Regions from separate parts of the Streptomyces sp. NPDC001787 genome, predicted to be linked through region 2. Evidence: riboswitches for the same ligand, from Rfam matches in the RefSeq annotation. Region 2 holds a riboswitch; the other holds the start of a gene.
What was found. A riboswitch is a leader RNA that binds a small molecule or an ion and turns the genes downstream of it on or off. The one in region 2 is predicted to bind S-adenosylmethionine.

Region 1 (8,139 bases), on a different contig from region 2:
GTCAGGAACGCCGCGCGGTCGGCGCCCAGGATGCCGCGCAGCAGCTGCTCGCCGATGTCGTCGGGCAGCAGGCGGAAGTAGTCGACGGGGGCCCACGGGGTGTGCGAGAAGTGGCCGATGCGCAGGTCGGGGCGGAGTTCCCGGAGCAGGCCGGGGACCAGCGCAAGGTGGTAGTCCTGCACCAGGACGGCGGCGCCCCGCCCCGCCTCCTCGGCGAGCGCCTCGGCGAAGGCCCGGTTGTACGCCTCGTACGAGGCCCACTGGCGCCGGAACTCCGCGTCGAAGACCGGCTCGACGGGGGTCTGGTAGAGCAGGTGGTGGACGAACCAGAGCACGGAGTTCGCGATGCCGTTGTACGCGTCGGCGTGCACGTCGGCGTCGATGTCGAGCATCCGTACGCCCGGCTCGGCGACCCCGCGCCGGACCGCCTCGCGGTCGCCGTCGCCCAGGGCCGCGCACACCCACAGCTTGTCGTCGACGGCGCTCAGACCGGAGACGAGACCGCCCCCGCCCCGCTTCGACGCGAGCGAGCCGTCCTCGCTCAGCGAGTACGACACCGGGCCGCGGTTGGACGCGACGAGAACCTGGGCAGCGTGCTCGGAGACCATGTAGCGGAACCTAGCCCTTCCGGGAAGCCGTCAAACGCGAATCGCCGGGCGGGGCGCCACTGTGCCCACTCCGGGCGCTCACCGTGCCCACTCCCGCGCGCCGCTCACCCTGCCCGCTCTCCGGTGCGTCACCCCGCGTCACCCCGCGTCACCCCGCGTCAAGCCGCGCGGTGCGAGGTGTACTCCGCGATCTCCCGCATCGGCGGTCGTTCCTCCGTGTCCACCGCATGGGTGTGCGGGACGAAGCCGTTCTCGCCCCGTTCGAACTGGGTGAGCGCGGGCCGCACCAGATGTCCCCGGGAGAGCCGCAGTTGCGCGGTGCGGTAGATCGCCGCCGCCATCCGGCCCAGCGCCTGACCGTCCTGGTGGCGGTGCTTGCGGACGCCGACGTCGACCTGGGCCAGCGCGTCCAGGCCCACGGTGTGCAGCGCGTCCACGAGCAGCCCCAACTCCACCCCGTAACCGACCGGGAAGGGCAGCCGCTCCAGCAGGGAGCGCCGCACCGCGTACTCGCCGCCCAGCGGCTGGACGAATCCGGCCAGCTGCGGCCAGTGCAGATTGAGCAGCGGGCGCGCCACCAGTTCCGTGACCCGTCCCCCTTGACCTGCGGTGTCGCCCAGGGGGCGGTCGTACATCGCCTTGACGAACTGCACGGACGGGTCGGTGAGCAGAGGGCCGACGATGCCGGAGACGAAGTCCGCGGAGAAGTCCTTGAGATCGGCGTCGACGAAGCAGACGATCTCGCCGCTCGTCACCATGAGTGAGCGCCACAGGACCTCGCCCTTGCCGGGCAGGGCCGGTATCCGGGGGAGGATCTCGTCCCGGTGGACCACCCGGGCGCCGGCGTGGCGGGCGGCCTCGGCGGTGGCGTCCGTGGAGCCGGAATCGATCACTACCAGCTCATCGACGAGCCGGACCTTCTCCATCAGCTCGCGCCGGATCGTCGACACGATCGCCCCGACCGTCGCCTCCTCGTTCAACGCGGGCAGGACGACACTCACGCTCGCCCGGCGCGGATCCCCGGCGCGAGCGGTGATGAGACGGTCCAGCGGGCGGTCGGCTGCCGACCAGGAACGCCTGGTCAGCCAGCGTTCCACCTCTTCCAGCACGGTCGATACTCCCTGTGTGTGATCCATCTCGCGGTTCGGACGACTATCTCAACGGTCCGGTGCTTCGGTTACAGTCTTGAACAACGCGGATGACCGTCGCATGTCGGGGTCCGTCCGCCAATAAACGCCTGGATCGAAGATTCCAGTGCCACAGCGCTCATCCAGAGGGACTGAGGGAACGGCCCGTTGAAGTCCCGGCAACCCTCCCGCCGACCGTCGAGGTCTTGGTGGGGAAGGTGCCAATTCCGTCTTGCGGCGAAATGCGCCGCAAGGAAGATGAGGAGAAAGGGACCTCCGCCATCATGGCTGTTCAGGCTGTTGCTACATCCACCGATTCTTCTGTTTCGTCCGTGGATCTCGGTCCCGCCGCAGCACTTTCCTGCCGCGAGTGCGGCGAGCGTTTCGCCCTCGGCCCCCTCTTCGCCTGTGCGTCCTGTTTCGGACCGCTCGAAGTGGCGTACGACCTGCCGACCGGCACTCCCGACGAGCTGAAGAAGCGCATCGAGGCCGGGCCGAACAACATCTGGCGCTACGCGCCGCTGCTGCCGGTCCCCGCCGACGTCGCGGACAAGCCCAACATCAACCCCGGCTTCACCAAGCTGGTCAAGGCCGACAACCTCGCCCGTGAGCTGGGTGTCACCGGCGGCCTGTACGTCAAGGACGACTCCGGCAACCCGACGCACTCCTTCAAGGACCGCGTCGTGGCCATCGCCGTCGAGGCCGCCCGTGCCTTCGGCTTCACCACCCTGTCCTGCTCCTCCACCGGCAACCTCGCCGGCGCGGTGGGCGCCGCCGCCGCCCGCGCCGGCTTCCGCTCCTGCGTGTTCATCCCGCACGACCTGGAGCAGGGCAAGGTCGTCATGGCCGCGGTGTACGGCGGTGAACTGGTCGGCATCGAGGGCAACTACGACGACGTCAACCGCTTCTGCTCGGAGCTCATCGGCGACCCGCTCGGCGAGGGCTGGGGCTTCGTCAACGTCAACCTGCGGCCGTACTACGGCGAGGGTTCCAAGACGCTGGCGTACGAGATCTGCGAGCAGCTCGGCTGGCGGCTGCCCGACCAGATCGTCATCCCGATCGCGTCCGGCTCGCAGCTGACCAAGATCGACAAGGGCCTCCAGGAGCTGATCAAGCTCGGCCTGGTCGAGGACAGGCCGTACAAGATCTTCGGCGCCCAGGCCGAGGGATGCTCCCCGGTCTCCACCGCCTTCAAGGCCGGCCACGACGTGGTGCGGCCCCAGAAGCCGAACACGATCGCCAAGTCCCTGGCGATCGGCAACCCGGCCGACGGCCCGTACGTCCTGGACATCGCCCGCCGTACCGGTGGTGCCGTCGAGGACGTCAACGACGAGCAGGTCGTCGACGCGATCAAGCTGCTGGCCCGTACCGAGGGCATCTTCGCCGAGACGGCGGGCGGGGTGACGGTCGGTGTGACGAAGAAGCTGATCGAGGCCGGGCTGCTCGACCCGACGCTGACCACCGTTGTCCTGAACACCGGCGACGGCCTCAAGACGCTGGACGCGGTGGCCGCGACCTCGCAGGCGACCGCGACCATCCGGCCGAGCCTGGACGCGTTCCGCGAAGCCGGCCTCGCCGCCGCCCTCTGACCACCCCGAGACCGAAGGAAGGCACCCCTATGAGCGTCAAGGTCCGTATCCCCACCATTCTCCGCACCTACACGGACGGCCAGGCCGAGGTCGCGGCGGAGGGCACGATCCTCTCCGAGGTTATCGAGTCCCTGGAGGCGAACCACCCGGGTATCGCCGCCCGCGTCCTGGACGACCAGGGCAAGCTGCGCCGCTTCGTGAACGTGTACGTCAACGACGACGACGTGCGCTTCGAGGGCGGCCTGGAGGCCGCCACCCCGGACGGCGCCGGCATCTCGATCATCCCGGCCGTCGCCGGAGGCTGACGACTTCGCCGTGTGACCCCTGTTGCCCCCTCCGCGAGAGAAGCGGAGGGGGCAATTCTGCATGGTTGAGCACGGTACAGTTGGGGAAGCCCCCTCCGCTGCCCGTGTCGCCCGCATATGAGAATGCGCCCGGCCGCGATAAGAAGCAGCCAATATGGTTGAGCACCTTGCGTCATAAGTGCCCTTTGTCGGGCCCGACTTGCCCGGGAATCCCATGTATTCCTCATATTCGCGTGTTCAGCCATGCCCAGAATTCTCGTCCGATTGACCTGTTGCAGAGGGCAGTTGGACAGATACATTCGGCCGCGGTCGACGCGCTACGGCGCACACAACCTCTCCTGTCGGAGGGTGAGTTCTGACCCGGGCCCGCGAAGTGCGGTCCTGTGCAAGGGCCAGTAATAGGGGAGTTAGGCATGGCTCAGGGCACCGTCAAGTGGTTCAACGCGGAGAAGGGGTACGGCTTCATCGCGGTCGACGGTGGTGCGGATGTTTTCGTCCACTACAGCGCGATCCAGATGGACGGGTACCGCACCCTCGAAGAGGGTCAGCGAGTTGAATTCGAGATCTCGCAGGGCCAGAAGGGGCCGCAGGCGGACATGGTCAAGCTCGCCGTCGGCTGAGCTCGGCGCGGTCGGCCAACGACACCACTCACGCACTGAGGGCCCGTACCCCCTGGGGTACGGGCCCTCAGCGCGTCCGCGTCCCGCCCGGTGCTCCGGGGGCGCGTGAGCCCCCCCGTTCCGGGCCCGCGGGGTGTCCACAAACCGTGGCACCTGCTTGCACTCGCAGGGGTCGAGTGCTAATCATTGGCGTTAGCACTCTCCAGGTGAGAGTGACAGAAACTTGGACCGGGCCGGTGAGGCCCGCAGGCGCGGTGGGGCAAGGAACCACCGGGCAGGCAGGCCGTCCGTCGCGGGCGCCACTCGGTCCGGAGAAATCCACCCCTGTCCGGGAGGACCACTTCACATGGCCAAGATCATCGCGTTCGACGAGGAGGCACGGCGCGGTCTCGAGCGCGGGATGAACCAGCTCGCCGACGCCGTCAAGGTCACCCTCGGCCCCAAGGGCCGTAACGTCGTCCTCGAGAAGAAGTGGGGCGCGCCCACGATCACCAACGATGGTGTTTCCATCGCCAAGGAGATCGAGCTCGAGGACCCGTACGAGAAGATCGGTGCGGAGCTGGTCAAGGAGGTCGCCAAGAAGACGGACGACGTCGCCGGCGACGGTACGACCACCGCCACCGTTCTCGCTCAGGCGCTCGTCCGCGAGGGCCTGCGCAACGTTGCCGCCGGTGCCAACCCGATGGCGCTCAAGCGGGGCATCGAGAAGGCCGTCGAGGCCGTCTCCGCCGCTCTGCTGGAGCAGGCCAAGGACGTGGAGACCAAGGAGCAGATCGCTTCGACCGCCTCCATCTCCGCCGCCGACACCGAGATCGGCGCCAAGATCGCCGAGGCGATGGACAAGGTCGGCAAGGAAGGCGTCATCACCGTCGAGGAGTCCCAGACCTTCGGGCTGGAGCTTGAGCTCACCGAGGGTATGCGCTTCGACAAGGGCTACATCTCGGCGTACTTCGCCACCGACATGGAGCGTATGGAGGCGTCGCTCGACGACCCGTACATCCTGATCGTCAACTCGAAGATCGCCAGCGTCAAGGACCTGATCCCGCTGCTGGAGAAGGTCATGCAGTCGGGCAAGCCCCTGCTGATCATCGCCGAGGACGTCGAGGGCGAGGCCCTGTCGACCCTGGTCGTCAACAAGATCAAGGGCACGTTCAAGTCCGTCGCCGTCAAGGCTCCGGGCTTCGGCGACCGCCGCAAGGCCATGCTCGCGGACATCGCCATCCTCACCGGTGGCACCGTGATCTCCGAGGAGGTCGGTCTCAAGCTGGAGAACGCCGGCCTGGACCTGCTCGGCCGCGCCCGCAAGGTCGTCATCACCAAGGACGAGACCACGATCGTCGACGGTGCCGGTGACAGCGACCAGGTTCAGGGTCGCGTCAACCAGATCCGTGCCGAGATCGAGAACTCCGACTCGGACTACGACCGCGAGAAGCTCCAGGAGCGCCTCGCGAAGCTGGCCGGCGGCGTGGCCGTCATCAAGGCCGGTGCCGCGACCGAGGTCGAGCTCAAGGAGCGCAAGCACCGCATCGAGGACGCGGTGCGCAACGCCAAGGCCGCCGTCGAGGAGGGCATCGTCGCCGGTGGTGGCGTGGCGCTGCTCCAGGCCTCGGCCGTCTTCGAGAAGCTCGACCTGACCGGTGACGAGGCCACGGGCGCCAACGCCGTGAAGCTCGCGCTGGAGGCCCCGCTCAAGCAGATCGCCGTCAACGGTGGTCTTGAGGGTGGCGTCGTCGTGGAGAAGGTCCGCAACCTGCCGATCGGTCACGGCCTCAACGCCGCGACCGGCGAGTACGTCGACATGATCGCCGAGGGCATTCTCGACCCGGCGAAGGTCACGCGCTCCGCCCTGCAGAACGCCGCGTCCATCGCCGCGCTCTTCCTCACCACCGAGGCCGTCATCGCCGACAAGCCGGAGAAGGCCTCCGCGGCCGCTCCGGGCGGCATGCCGGGCGGTGACATGGACTTCTGATCCTTCCCGGGAAACCGGAGGATCGGACCTGTCCGACATACCGAGGGCGGCATCCCCTGCGAAGGGGGTGCCGCCCTCGGGCGTTCCCGGCTGCCGCCGCACGCCGGGTGCGGCGGGTCGGGCGCCGCCGAAGCGGCGCGCCACGCGCACGACCGGGGCGTGTCGGTGGCCCGCTGGTCGTCCGGCTGCCCGACGTCTCGATGATGATGTCCATCCAGCCGGCCTTCCCGGCCGAACTGCGCGCCTCCCTCGCGTACGTGGAACAGGACTCCCCGGTTCTCGCCGGGACCCTCAGGGAGAACCTGCTCTTCGCCGCTCCCCGGGCCACGGGCCAGGGCGGCAGAGCCCCACGGCTCCTACGGGAGTGCCGTGCTGACCGCGTCGACCGCCATCATCCACATGGGCTGGCCACCTGTTCCGAAGGCCGCCGACAGCGCGTATCCGATCGCCGCGTCGAGCGGTTCGATCGGGGCCCCCGCCCGCCACTCGGCGATCACCCGCCTGTCGCCGTCCGACGAGAAGTCGCCGAGGTGCTTCCCGTCGCGGGTCAGCCGGCTGCTGGGGATGGAGTCGGGAACCAGCCGGTAGGACGTGCCCGCGTGGGTGACATCGACCCGGTAGGAACGGCGGCTGAGCCTGCCCTTGGCGGGCAGGACCGTCGCGTCGTGGCCGTCCACCGTGAGCGTGAGGTGTGCGGGGTCACGGGTGCCGATGACGATGTGGTCATCGACCTCGGCGCCGGGTGCGCGGGTGAGGGTGATGCGAGGAATGTTCTCGCCGCTGACGACCAGTGTCCCGCCGTGCTCGCCTTCGAGTTCGACGGATATCTCCCCGTAGCGGTCGTCGTCGGTCGCGGAGGATGCCGGGGCGTCGGCGTCGGGCACGGGGGCGGCGTCGGGCAGGGGGGGCGGCGTCGGGCATCGGGGTTCTCGGTCCTTCGGTCGTACGGCTTGGGCGGGCGCGGTCAGCGGGCGGCGCGCATCCGGCCGGCGCGCGTCCGGGCCCCATCGGTGCGCCCTCTCCGACCGGGGGACCATTCTCCTCAACTCCGCGGACTGGGGGGATGGGGTGGGGCAACGGGCCTCCCATCCACGGTGGGGAGCGCCCGGATCTCGACACTTGGGCTCCGGGACGTCTCCGTGCGCCCGGCCCCGGTTTGGCAACTCACCGTGACATATGTGTGTTTGCTGGAACTGCGCCTCTTCCGGGCTCGCCGCGCGTTGGACACGCTGGGTAGGCATTTTCGTCACTCAGCGTGGAAGGTGTGCAGCATGGATTCGATGGAGCGGCGCAAAGCGGCGGCGGAGAGGGTACGGATGGCGGAGGACGCGGTGGAGCGGCTGAAGGGGGGTCTCGCCGGGGTCGGTGTGACGCTGCCCTCGCTGCGGATCGACCCCGTGTCGTGCGCCGGGAACGAACCGGTTCCGCTGGTCGATCTCGGCCGCTGCAACCTCGACACGGCCTTGCGGCTGTGCAGGGTGCTGGCGGAGAAGGAGAGCGGGTATGACGAGTGAGGACAACGAGCCGTGTACGCCCGAACCGGGGTCGTTCGCGGTGGACGCCCGCGACGGGCGGGTGGGCCGCGTGATGGGCCGGGTCGGACCGTACGTACAACTGAGGCCGCCGGGCGGTGGCGCGGAGTGGGACTGTCCGCCGGAGGTGGTCCGGCCGGCGCCTCCGGGTGTGGTGCTGCGGGCCCGGGTGACGGAGATCAACAGGGAGGGGCAGCTGCCGCGTTGAGAGCGGGGGCGCCGGCCCGGTGGTCGATAGGCTGCCGCCGTGATGACCGGTGCGGGACAGCGGGCGGGTGCGCGGGCAGCGCGTCGCCTGGCGGAGATCGGCGGCTTTGTGATGCGGCCGGGACTGAGCGAAAGGGAGTTCGGCCGCATCGAAGCGGAGTACGGAATCGAGTTCGCCGACG
Region 2 (8,139 bases):
CTGGTCCAGCGCGGAGGCCTGGTCGAGGAAGTCGTCCGGGTCCGAGGCGAGGAAGAGCTGGACGGACGGGTCGATACCGCCGGAGCGGTACTGCGCGGTGGCGATCGAACCCAGCTCGCCGCGCAGGGTGTTGAGCTCGTCCTGGCCGCGGGCGACCTTGTCCTGGAGCGCATCGACCTGCTTCTTGAGCTTGTCCTGCTGCTCCTTGGCCCCGTTGAACTTCTCGGTGGCCGCCTCCGCCTCGTGGTAGAGCTTGTCGACCTCCGACTTGACGTCGGCCTTGCTCGGCTTGGGGTCGGCGTGGGCGGCCTGGGAGGACAGGGCCACTGCCGCAGCGGCGGCCGCGGTGAGCACGTTCACGCGGGCGCGGCTCGGCTGCTTGGGACGACGGTGGGACGCCACGAAGGCGAGCTCCTTCTTCCTCGAGCCGCCTACCGGGCTGTGGGGGACTTGAATCCCCGGCTCCGTGCATGTCACGGACTCGGCGGTGCCTTCGCCGCCACCCCGAATGGGTGATCAACCGTGCGAAGGTTCGAGGCCTGACCTTAGTGACCATCTTGTGATCAGTTCAAATCCTCACAAGAAAAAACTCACCACTTCAGGCACTTCTTTACACACATCACACCGCGTGTAGCGGCGACTTGACGGTACGTTCCGGAAATCCCGGCATGCCACACATGTCGCGCATGTCGAACTAGCCGGTCATGTCCGGCCATGCGCCCTCATACGCGGGAGAGCCGCTTCAGCAGCAGGGCGGACGCGACCGGCCGGGCCCCCGCCTTGGCCACCCCGTCCGCCACCTCACGGTCGGTGGAGACCACCACGACGGGCCGGCCGGGCGGTTCCGCGCGGGCCAGTTGACGGATCAGCTCGTCCGCCGTGACCCCCGCCTTGCTGAACAGCACCCGGACCCCGCGCGGCGGGGCCAGCAGCACCGGCGCGGCCAGCTCGGCCCCGTCGAACACACAGGTCATCTCGGCGCCGGTCTGCGCCGCGAGCACCGAGAGACCGCCCAGCAGCCGCAACCGCTGCTTCTCCAGCGGCATCTGCGGATATCCGGTCTTGGTGACGTTGTAGCCGTCCACGATCAGATGGGCCTGCGGCAGCGCGAGCAGCTGGTCCAGCAGCGCCGGGTCCGTCTCCGAAAGGGCCCTGGCGGCAATGTCCTTGGGCGACATCCGGCCCGGCTCCACCGCCTCGACGCCATCGGCGGGACGGATCGTCGAGGGCGGCAGTGCCAGTTCGCGGCGCAGCCCGCGGGCCGCGTCCAGCACCGTGTCGAGCAGCAGCCGCAGACGCATGTCCTCGACGGAACGCCCCTCCCTGGCCGCTCTGCGGCTCGCCTCGACGGACGACTCCGCCTCGCCGAGCCGCGCCTTGAGCCGCCGCGACTCGCTCTCGGCCGCGGAGACCTGGGCGGCCGTCTCGGCCCGCAGCGCGTCGGCCTCGGCCGCGCTCCGGCGCAGCGCCGCCTCGCTGCGCTTCACCTCGCTCTGGGCGCTGCGCAGTTTGCGGTGGAGGGACTCGGCCTCCTTGCGGGCCGCGTCCAGCTCGGTGCGCAGCCGCTCCGTCTCGCTCCTGGTCAGCGCCCGCGCCTGGGCCAGTTCCTCGCGCAGCCGCTCCAGCTCGCGCCGGGTCTCCTCGTCGGCCCGCTCGGCGTCGGCGCGCTGGACCTCCTCGCCGGCGGCCTCGACCAGCTTGACCCAGCCGGCCGGGCGCAGCACATAGGCGGCCGCGGCCACCTCGACGGGATCGGCGGCGGCGGGCGGCGCGCCCGCCTCCAGCGCGCCGGCCAGCTCGGGCTGGGCCTGGGCGATCCGCTCGCCGATGCGCTGCCGGAACAGCGGATCGCTCGCCAGGGCGGCCGCCATCGCGTTCCCGGCGAACTTGGCGCGCCGGGTCGGGGTGAAACGGGCATACTGCCGCAGCTGGGCGGGCAGTTCGCTGACCGTCAGGCCACCGAAGGCGTCCGCGACCAGTGCGACGACCCGCCGCCGTACGCCCTCGGGCAGCGGGCGGTCGAGCACCTCGACGGCACCGTCGGCCGCATCGGCCGGTTCGGCGCCGTTAGTCGGCTGCTCCACCATCCGTCACCCCAAATTGTCTGTCCGGGCGGCCCCCTCAGGAGTCGGCACCAGGCCTGTCCACCAGTTCGATCTGGTCCACCGCGTTGCACCAACGACACCGGACCGACTCGATGGTCTCACTGACCACCTCGCGCTCCTCGACACTCGACTCCCCGGCCAGGTCGAGATGAACGTACTCGACGACCTTGGAGGACCTCGTCACATCGAAGCGAGTGAGATTGCCGCAGAGCGTGCAGCGCCAGCGAGTAGCGTCGGTCGGCTGGGGAACCGTCGTCATCGTTGCGTCCTCTTTCGTCGTTCGTCCGTCCACCGGGCCTCGGCCGCGCGCGGCCGGGTCCCGTGCTGTCCTGTTCCAAGGATCTCGCGGTGCGCCGTCGAACTGCGGAAGTCCTGGCGCAACCCTACGGCCTCGCGTATACCCATCGGCACGGCGAGGCGCTCTGTCCGCTTCTCCACCGGTGCGTCATGCTCTGTGCATGATCGATTGGCGGGACGCCGGTTGGCGGGACAGGGCCGGAAGAATCCGGGCCGCGGCCGCGGCGGGCGGCGCTCCGGTCACCTATGGACTGATCGCGCTGAGCTGCGCCGTCTTCCTGGTCGGTCCGCTGTCCGGGTTCAGCCCCGGCTACGGCACCGGCGACACCCTGCTCGCCGCGCAGGCCGCGTACTTCGAGCGGTGGGGCGTCATCCCGGCCGAGCTGTGGGACGGCTCCGCGCACGCGGCGCTCACCCCGCTCACCGCACTGTTCGTGCACGGAAGCTGGCTGCACCTGCTGGGCAACCTGCTCTTTCTGTATGTGTTCGGCGCGATGACCGAGGAGCGGATGGGCCACGCGGAGTTCACGTTCTTCTATCTCGGCTGCGGCTATCTGGCGCTGGTCTGCTACGCGGCGACGCACGCCGGGTCCGACCAGACCCTGGTCGGCGCGTCGGGGGCGATCTCCGCCGTGCTCGGCGCGTTCCTCCGCCTCTTCCCCAGGGCCCGCGTCACCAGCCTCTTCCCGTTCCTCTTCTTCCTGCCGCTGCGTTTCCCCGCCTGGATCGTGCTGATCTTCTGGTTCGTCCTGCAGTGGCTGGCCGCCCGGGCCGCGGGCAGCGGCCCCGGGGTCGCGTATCTGGCGCATGTGGCGGGGTTCGCCGCCGGGTTCCTCTACGCCTGGGGGCGCTGTCGGGGTGGGGCTAGAGTGAAGAGTCCCACCACGGCCACCGAGGGAGAAAGCCAGCCGTGATCACCGCGATCGTGCTCATCAAGACCAGCGTGGACCGGATTCCCGAGATCGCCGAGGCCGTCGCCGCGCTGGACAGCGTCAGCGAGGTCTTCTCCGTCACCGGTACGTACGACCTCATCGCCATGGTCCGGGTGGCCAAGCACGACGATCTCGCCGATGTCATCCCCGGCCGGATCAGCAAGATCCCGGGCGTCGAGGGGACCGACACCCATGTGGCGTTCCGTACGTACTCCCAGCACGACCTGGAGGCGGCCTTCGCCATCGGCCTGGACGCGTAGCGGCGGGTACGGCTTCGGCCGGGTACGGGGCAGTCGCCCGGTACCCGGCCGAAGCCGTTTCGCGCACCCGCGTCCGCGGGTCAGACCTGTGCCGCACCCCGGTCCGGGACGCAGCGGCCGCCCTCGGTGCGGTACTTCCACTGGGCGCCCTCGCGGACCAGTTCCCCCACCGCCCGTACGAAGCGCTCGATGTGCTCGTCCGGCGTACCGGCACCGAAGCTGACCCGGATGGCGTTCAGCGAGCGCTCGCCCGGCTCGGCCTCGGGGGCGCCGCACTCCCCCGGGTCCTGCGGGTCACTGCCCAGCAGGGTGCGGACCAGCGGGTGGGCGCAGAACAGACCGTCGCGGACGCCGATGCCGTACTCCGCGGAGAGCGCGGCGGCGAAGTGCGAGCTGTTCCAGCCCTCCACCACGAACGAGATGACGCCGACCCGCGGGGCGTCGTCGCCGAACAGCGAGAGCACCTTGACCGCGGGGACCTCGGCGAGTCCCGCGCGGACCCGGGCGACGAGCCGCTGCTCACGGGCGACCAGGTCGTCGAAGCCGGCCTCGGCCAGCGCCTTGCAGGCCGAGGCGATGGAGTAGACGCCGATGACATTGGGCGAACCGGCCTCGTGGCGGGCCGCGGTGGTGTGCCAGTCCACGTCCACGCCGCCGTCGGCGCGCCGGGCGACCTTGCGGGAGGCACCGCCGCCGGCCAGGTAGGGCTCGGCCTCCTGGAGCCAGTCGGCGCGGCCCGCGAGGACACCGGAGCCGAACGGCGCGTACAGCTTGTGTCCGGAGAAGGCGACCCAGTCGACGTCCAGCCCGGCGATGTCCACGGGGTGGTGCGGGGCGAGCTGGGCGGCGTCCAGGACGATCCGGGCACCGTGCGCGTGGGCGGCGGCGGCCAGTTCCTTCACGGGCCACAGCTCACCGGTGACGTTGGAGGCGCCGGTGACGCACACCAGGGCCGGGCCGTAGGGGTCGCGGTCGGCGAGCGCCCGCTCCAGGGTCTCGACCGCCTGGGCCGGTGTGCGCGGCGCGTTGAGGTAGGTGACCCGGGCGTCGCGCCAGGGCAGCAGGGAGGCGTGGTGCTCGGTCTCGTACACGAACACCTGGCAGTCGGCGGGGAGTGCGGCGGCCAGCAGGTTGAGCGAGTCGGTGGTCGAGCGGGTGAAGATCACCTGGTCCTCGGCCCGGCAGCCGAGGAACTCCGCGACGACCGCGCGGCTGTTCTCGAAGAGGTCGGTGGAGAGCTGCGAAAGGTATCCGGCACCGCGGTGGACGCTGCCGTAGTACGGGGCGTACGCGGCGACGTCGTCCCACACCCGCTGGAGCGCCGGGGCACTCGCCGCGTAGTCGAGGGCCGCGTAGGTGACCTCGCCGCCCGTGACGAGCGGAACAGTGACGTTCTCCCCCAGAACCGGCAGAGGGGCACAAAGGGAACGGTCGGTGGCAGCGGTGGAGACAGACATGGCGAACTCCCGTAACAGGCAGGCGAAATCCATGCGCCGGCGGATACGCGGCAGCGCAGGAGAGGGGAAAAGAGGTGCGCGGAGAAGGGCGTCGAGCCCTATCGCATTCGCTTGCTCACAAGAGGCTCCCTAGGGACCAGGACCCCGGGGGTTGGCATACAACGATGCCGAGGGGCCCGCGCTTGCCGCAGACCTCGCTGCCTACGGCCTGGTCTTCACCCGGGGCACCCCGCCACGGACGGAGGGTTGCCGGACAGCGGGCCGGGGCCGTAGTCGCTGTCACTCATGACCTGCGCAGCATCTTGCCATACGTACCGGCATGCGCAAGGGCGCGGTCCGTCATCCGGACCGCGCCCTCGGCCACACCTTCCGCGTTCAGGCGTTGCTGACCGCCACCCAGCGCTCCAGCGCCCGCTTGGCCGCACCGGAGTCGACCGAATCGGCGGCCTCGGCGGTCTTCGCCGCGATCCGCTCGCTCAGCGTGCCCTCGCCCTGGTCCAGCGCGACCAGGGCCGCGGCCGCGTTGAGCAGCACGGCATCGCGTACGGGCCCCCGCTCACCGTCCAGCAGCCGGCGGGCGACATCGGCGTTGTACGAGGCGTCGGCCCCCCGCAGGGCCTCGACCGGCACCAGCTCCAGGCCCACGTCGCGCGGGTCGAAGGCCTCCTCGCGCACCCGGCCGTCACGGACCACCCAGACCCGTGAGGTGGCGGTGGTCGTCAGCTCGTCCAGGCCGTCGTCGCCGCGGAAGACGAGGGCCGAGTTGCCCCGGTCGGCGAGCACGCCCGCGACGATGGGCGCCATCCGCGCGTCGGCGACACCGACGGCCTGGGCCCGCACCCGGGCCGGGTTGGTCAGCGGCCCCAGGATGTTGAAGGTGGTCTGCGCGCCCAGCTCCTTGCGGGCCTTGGCCGCGTACCGCAGGGCGGGGTGGAACTTCACGGCGAAGCAGAAGGTGATGCCCGCCTCCTCCGCCACCGCGACGACCCGCTGCGGGGAGAGGTCGAGGTTGACGCCCAGCTTCTCCAGCACGTCGGAGGAGCCGCTGGCCGAGGAGGCGGCACGGTTGCCGTGCTTGACCACCTTGGCACCGGTGCCCGCGATGACGATCGCCGCCATCGTGGAGATGTTGACGGTCTTGGCCAGGTCGCCGCCGGTGCCGACGATGTCGACCGTGCGGCCCGGTACATGGATGGTGTTGGCGTGCTCGTACATCGCCCGGACGAGTCCGGAGACCTCGTCGACCGTCTCGCCCTTGGCGCGCAGCGCGACCGCGAAGCCGGCGATCTGCGCGTCGGTCGCCTCGCCGCTCATGATGCGGTCCATGGCCCAGGCGGTGTCGTCCGACGTGAGGTCCTCGCGGCGCAGCAGCGGGTTCAGCACGCCGGGCCAGGAACGGTCCGCCACGCTGTCGCCGCCGTTCGGGGTCACAACGTTCATGGTCCGCTCCAGGGGTCCACAGCCGGTAAAGGGAATGGCTCCACCCTATCCAGCGCCGGGGACAGCGAAGAGCCCCGTCCATCGAATGGACGGGGCTCCCGCTGTGGCGATCAGTTCAAGCGATCAGTGGTGACCGTGGCCGCTGGTGATCTCCTTGTACTCCTCGGCGGTGGGCTTGGCGATCTGGTTGTTCTCGCCGTAGAAGCCCTTGCTGAGCTTGACGCGCAGCTTCTCCAGCAGGGAGACCTTCCGCTTGACGCCGTTCTCGTCGACCGCGGGGCCGATCTCGGCGGGCTTGTACTGCTCGTGCGCCGTGAGCGTGTGCAGCTGGCCCTGGCTGAGCGGCTCGTGGATCTCGACGAACTCACCGTGCGGCAGGCGCTTGATCATGCCGGACTCGCGTCCGTGCAGCACCTTCTCCTTGTCGCGGCGCTGAAGGCCGAGGCAGATCCGCTTGGTGATGATGAACGCGATGACCGGTCCGGCGAAGAAGAAGATCCGGACGAACCACGAGATGGCGTTCAGCGACAGGTGGAAGTGCGTGGCCCACAGGTCGTTTCCACCGCCCACGAGGCCGATGAAGTACGCCGTGATCCAGGCGACACCGAAGGCCGTACGGGTCGGGGCGTTGCGCGGGCGGTCCAGGATGTGGTGCTCGCGCTTGTCCCCGGTGACCCAGGACTCGATGAACGGCCAGACCGCGATCGCGGTGAGGACGACACCGAAGAGCACCAGGGGGATGAACACACCCAGGACCAGCGTGTGGCCCCAGAGGTTGACCTCCCAGCCGGGCATCACACGCACCAGACCCTCGGCGAAGCCCATGTACCAGTCGGGCTGGGCTCCGGTGGAGACCTGGTCGATGCGGTACGGGCCGATGGCCCAGATCGGGTTGATCGAGGCGATGCCCGCGATCAGCGCGATGATGCCGAAGACCAGGAAGAAGAACCCTCCGGCCTTCGCCATGTACACCGGCAGCAGGGGCATGCCGACGACGTTCTTGTTGGTCCGGCCCGGACCCGCGAACTGCGTGTGCTTGTGGTAGAAGACCAGGATCAGGTGGCCGACCAGCAGCCCGAGCATGATGCCCGGCAGCAGCAGGATGTGGACCGAGTAGAACCGGGCGACGAAGTCGCCGCCGGGGAACTCTCCACCGAACAGGAACATCGAGATGTACGTGCCCACGATCGGCACGGACAGGATCGCGCCCTGGGTGAAGCGGACACCCGTACCGGAGAGCAGGTCGTCCGGGAGGGAGTAGCCGGTGAAGCCGGTGAACATGCCCAGCACGAACAGCAGGAAGCCGAACAGCCAGTTGATCTCACGCGGCTTGCGGAACGCGCCCGTGAAGAAGACGCGCATCATGTGCACGAACATGGCGGCGAGGAAGATCAGCGCGGCCCAGTGGTGGATCTGCCGCATGAGCAGACCACCGCGGACGTCGAAGCTGATGTCCAGCGTCGAGGCGTAGGCCTCGGACATCCGGATGCCCTGCATCGGCTCGTACGAGCCGTGGTACACGACCTCGTTCATGCTCGGGTGGAAGAACAGCGTCAGATACACACCCGTGAGGATGATGATGATGAAGCTGTAGAGCGCGACCTCACCGAGCATGAAGGACCAGTGGTCCGGGAAGATCTTGCGCATG

Region 1: linked by a shared signal. The riboswitch ahead of thrC (threonine synthase) and the one ahead of ABT170_RS01755 (aminotransferase class V-fold PLP-dependent enzyme) in region 2 are both predicted to bind S-adenosylmethionine.

Annotation. Positions count from the first base shown of each region.
Region 1 is NZ_JBEOZE010000052.1:1,824-9,962, forward strand. It holds gene ABT170_RS39050 (alpha,alpha-trehalose-phosphate synthase (UDP-forming)) at 1-608, opposite strand, end outside; gene ABT170_RS39055 (glucosyl-3-phosphoglycerate synthase) at 767-1,717, opposite strand; SAM riboswitch class I at 1,872-2,000, shown strand; gene thrC (threonine synthase) at 2,020-3,324, shown strand; gene ABT170_RS39065 (MoaD/ThiS family protein) at 3,354-3,629, shown strand; gene ABT170_RS39070 (cold-shock protein) at 4,043-4,249, shown strand; gene groL (chaperonin GroEL) at 4,596-6,218, shown strand; gene ABT170_RS39080 (hypothetical protein) at 6,575-7,102, opposite strand; gene ABT170_RS39085 (hypothetical protein) at 7,490-7,732, shown strand; gene ABT170_RS39090 (hypothetical protein) at 7,722-7,958, shown strand; gene ABT170_RS39095 (hypothetical protein) at 8,001-8,139, shown strand, end outside.
Region 2 is NZ_JBEOZE010000001.1:415,942-424,080, reverse strand. It holds gene ABT170_RS01780 (C40 family peptidase) at 1-402, opposite strand, end outside; gene ABT170_RS01775 (NYN domain-containing protein) at 723-2,084, opposite strand; gene ABT170_RS01770 (hypothetical protein) at 2,122-2,364, opposite strand; gene ABT170_RS01765 (rhomboid family intramembrane serine protease) at 2,564-3,316, shown strand; gene ABT170_RS01760 (Lrp/AsnC family transcriptional regulator) at 3,313-3,594, shown strand; gene ABT170_RS01755 (aminotransferase class V-fold PLP-dependent enzyme) at 3,675-5,051, opposite strand; SAM riboswitch class IV at 5,225-5,342, opposite strand; gene trpD (anthranilate phosphoribosyltransferase) at 5,427-6,491, opposite strand; gene qcrB (cytochrome bc1 complex cytochrome b subunit) at 6,615-8,139, opposite strand, start outside.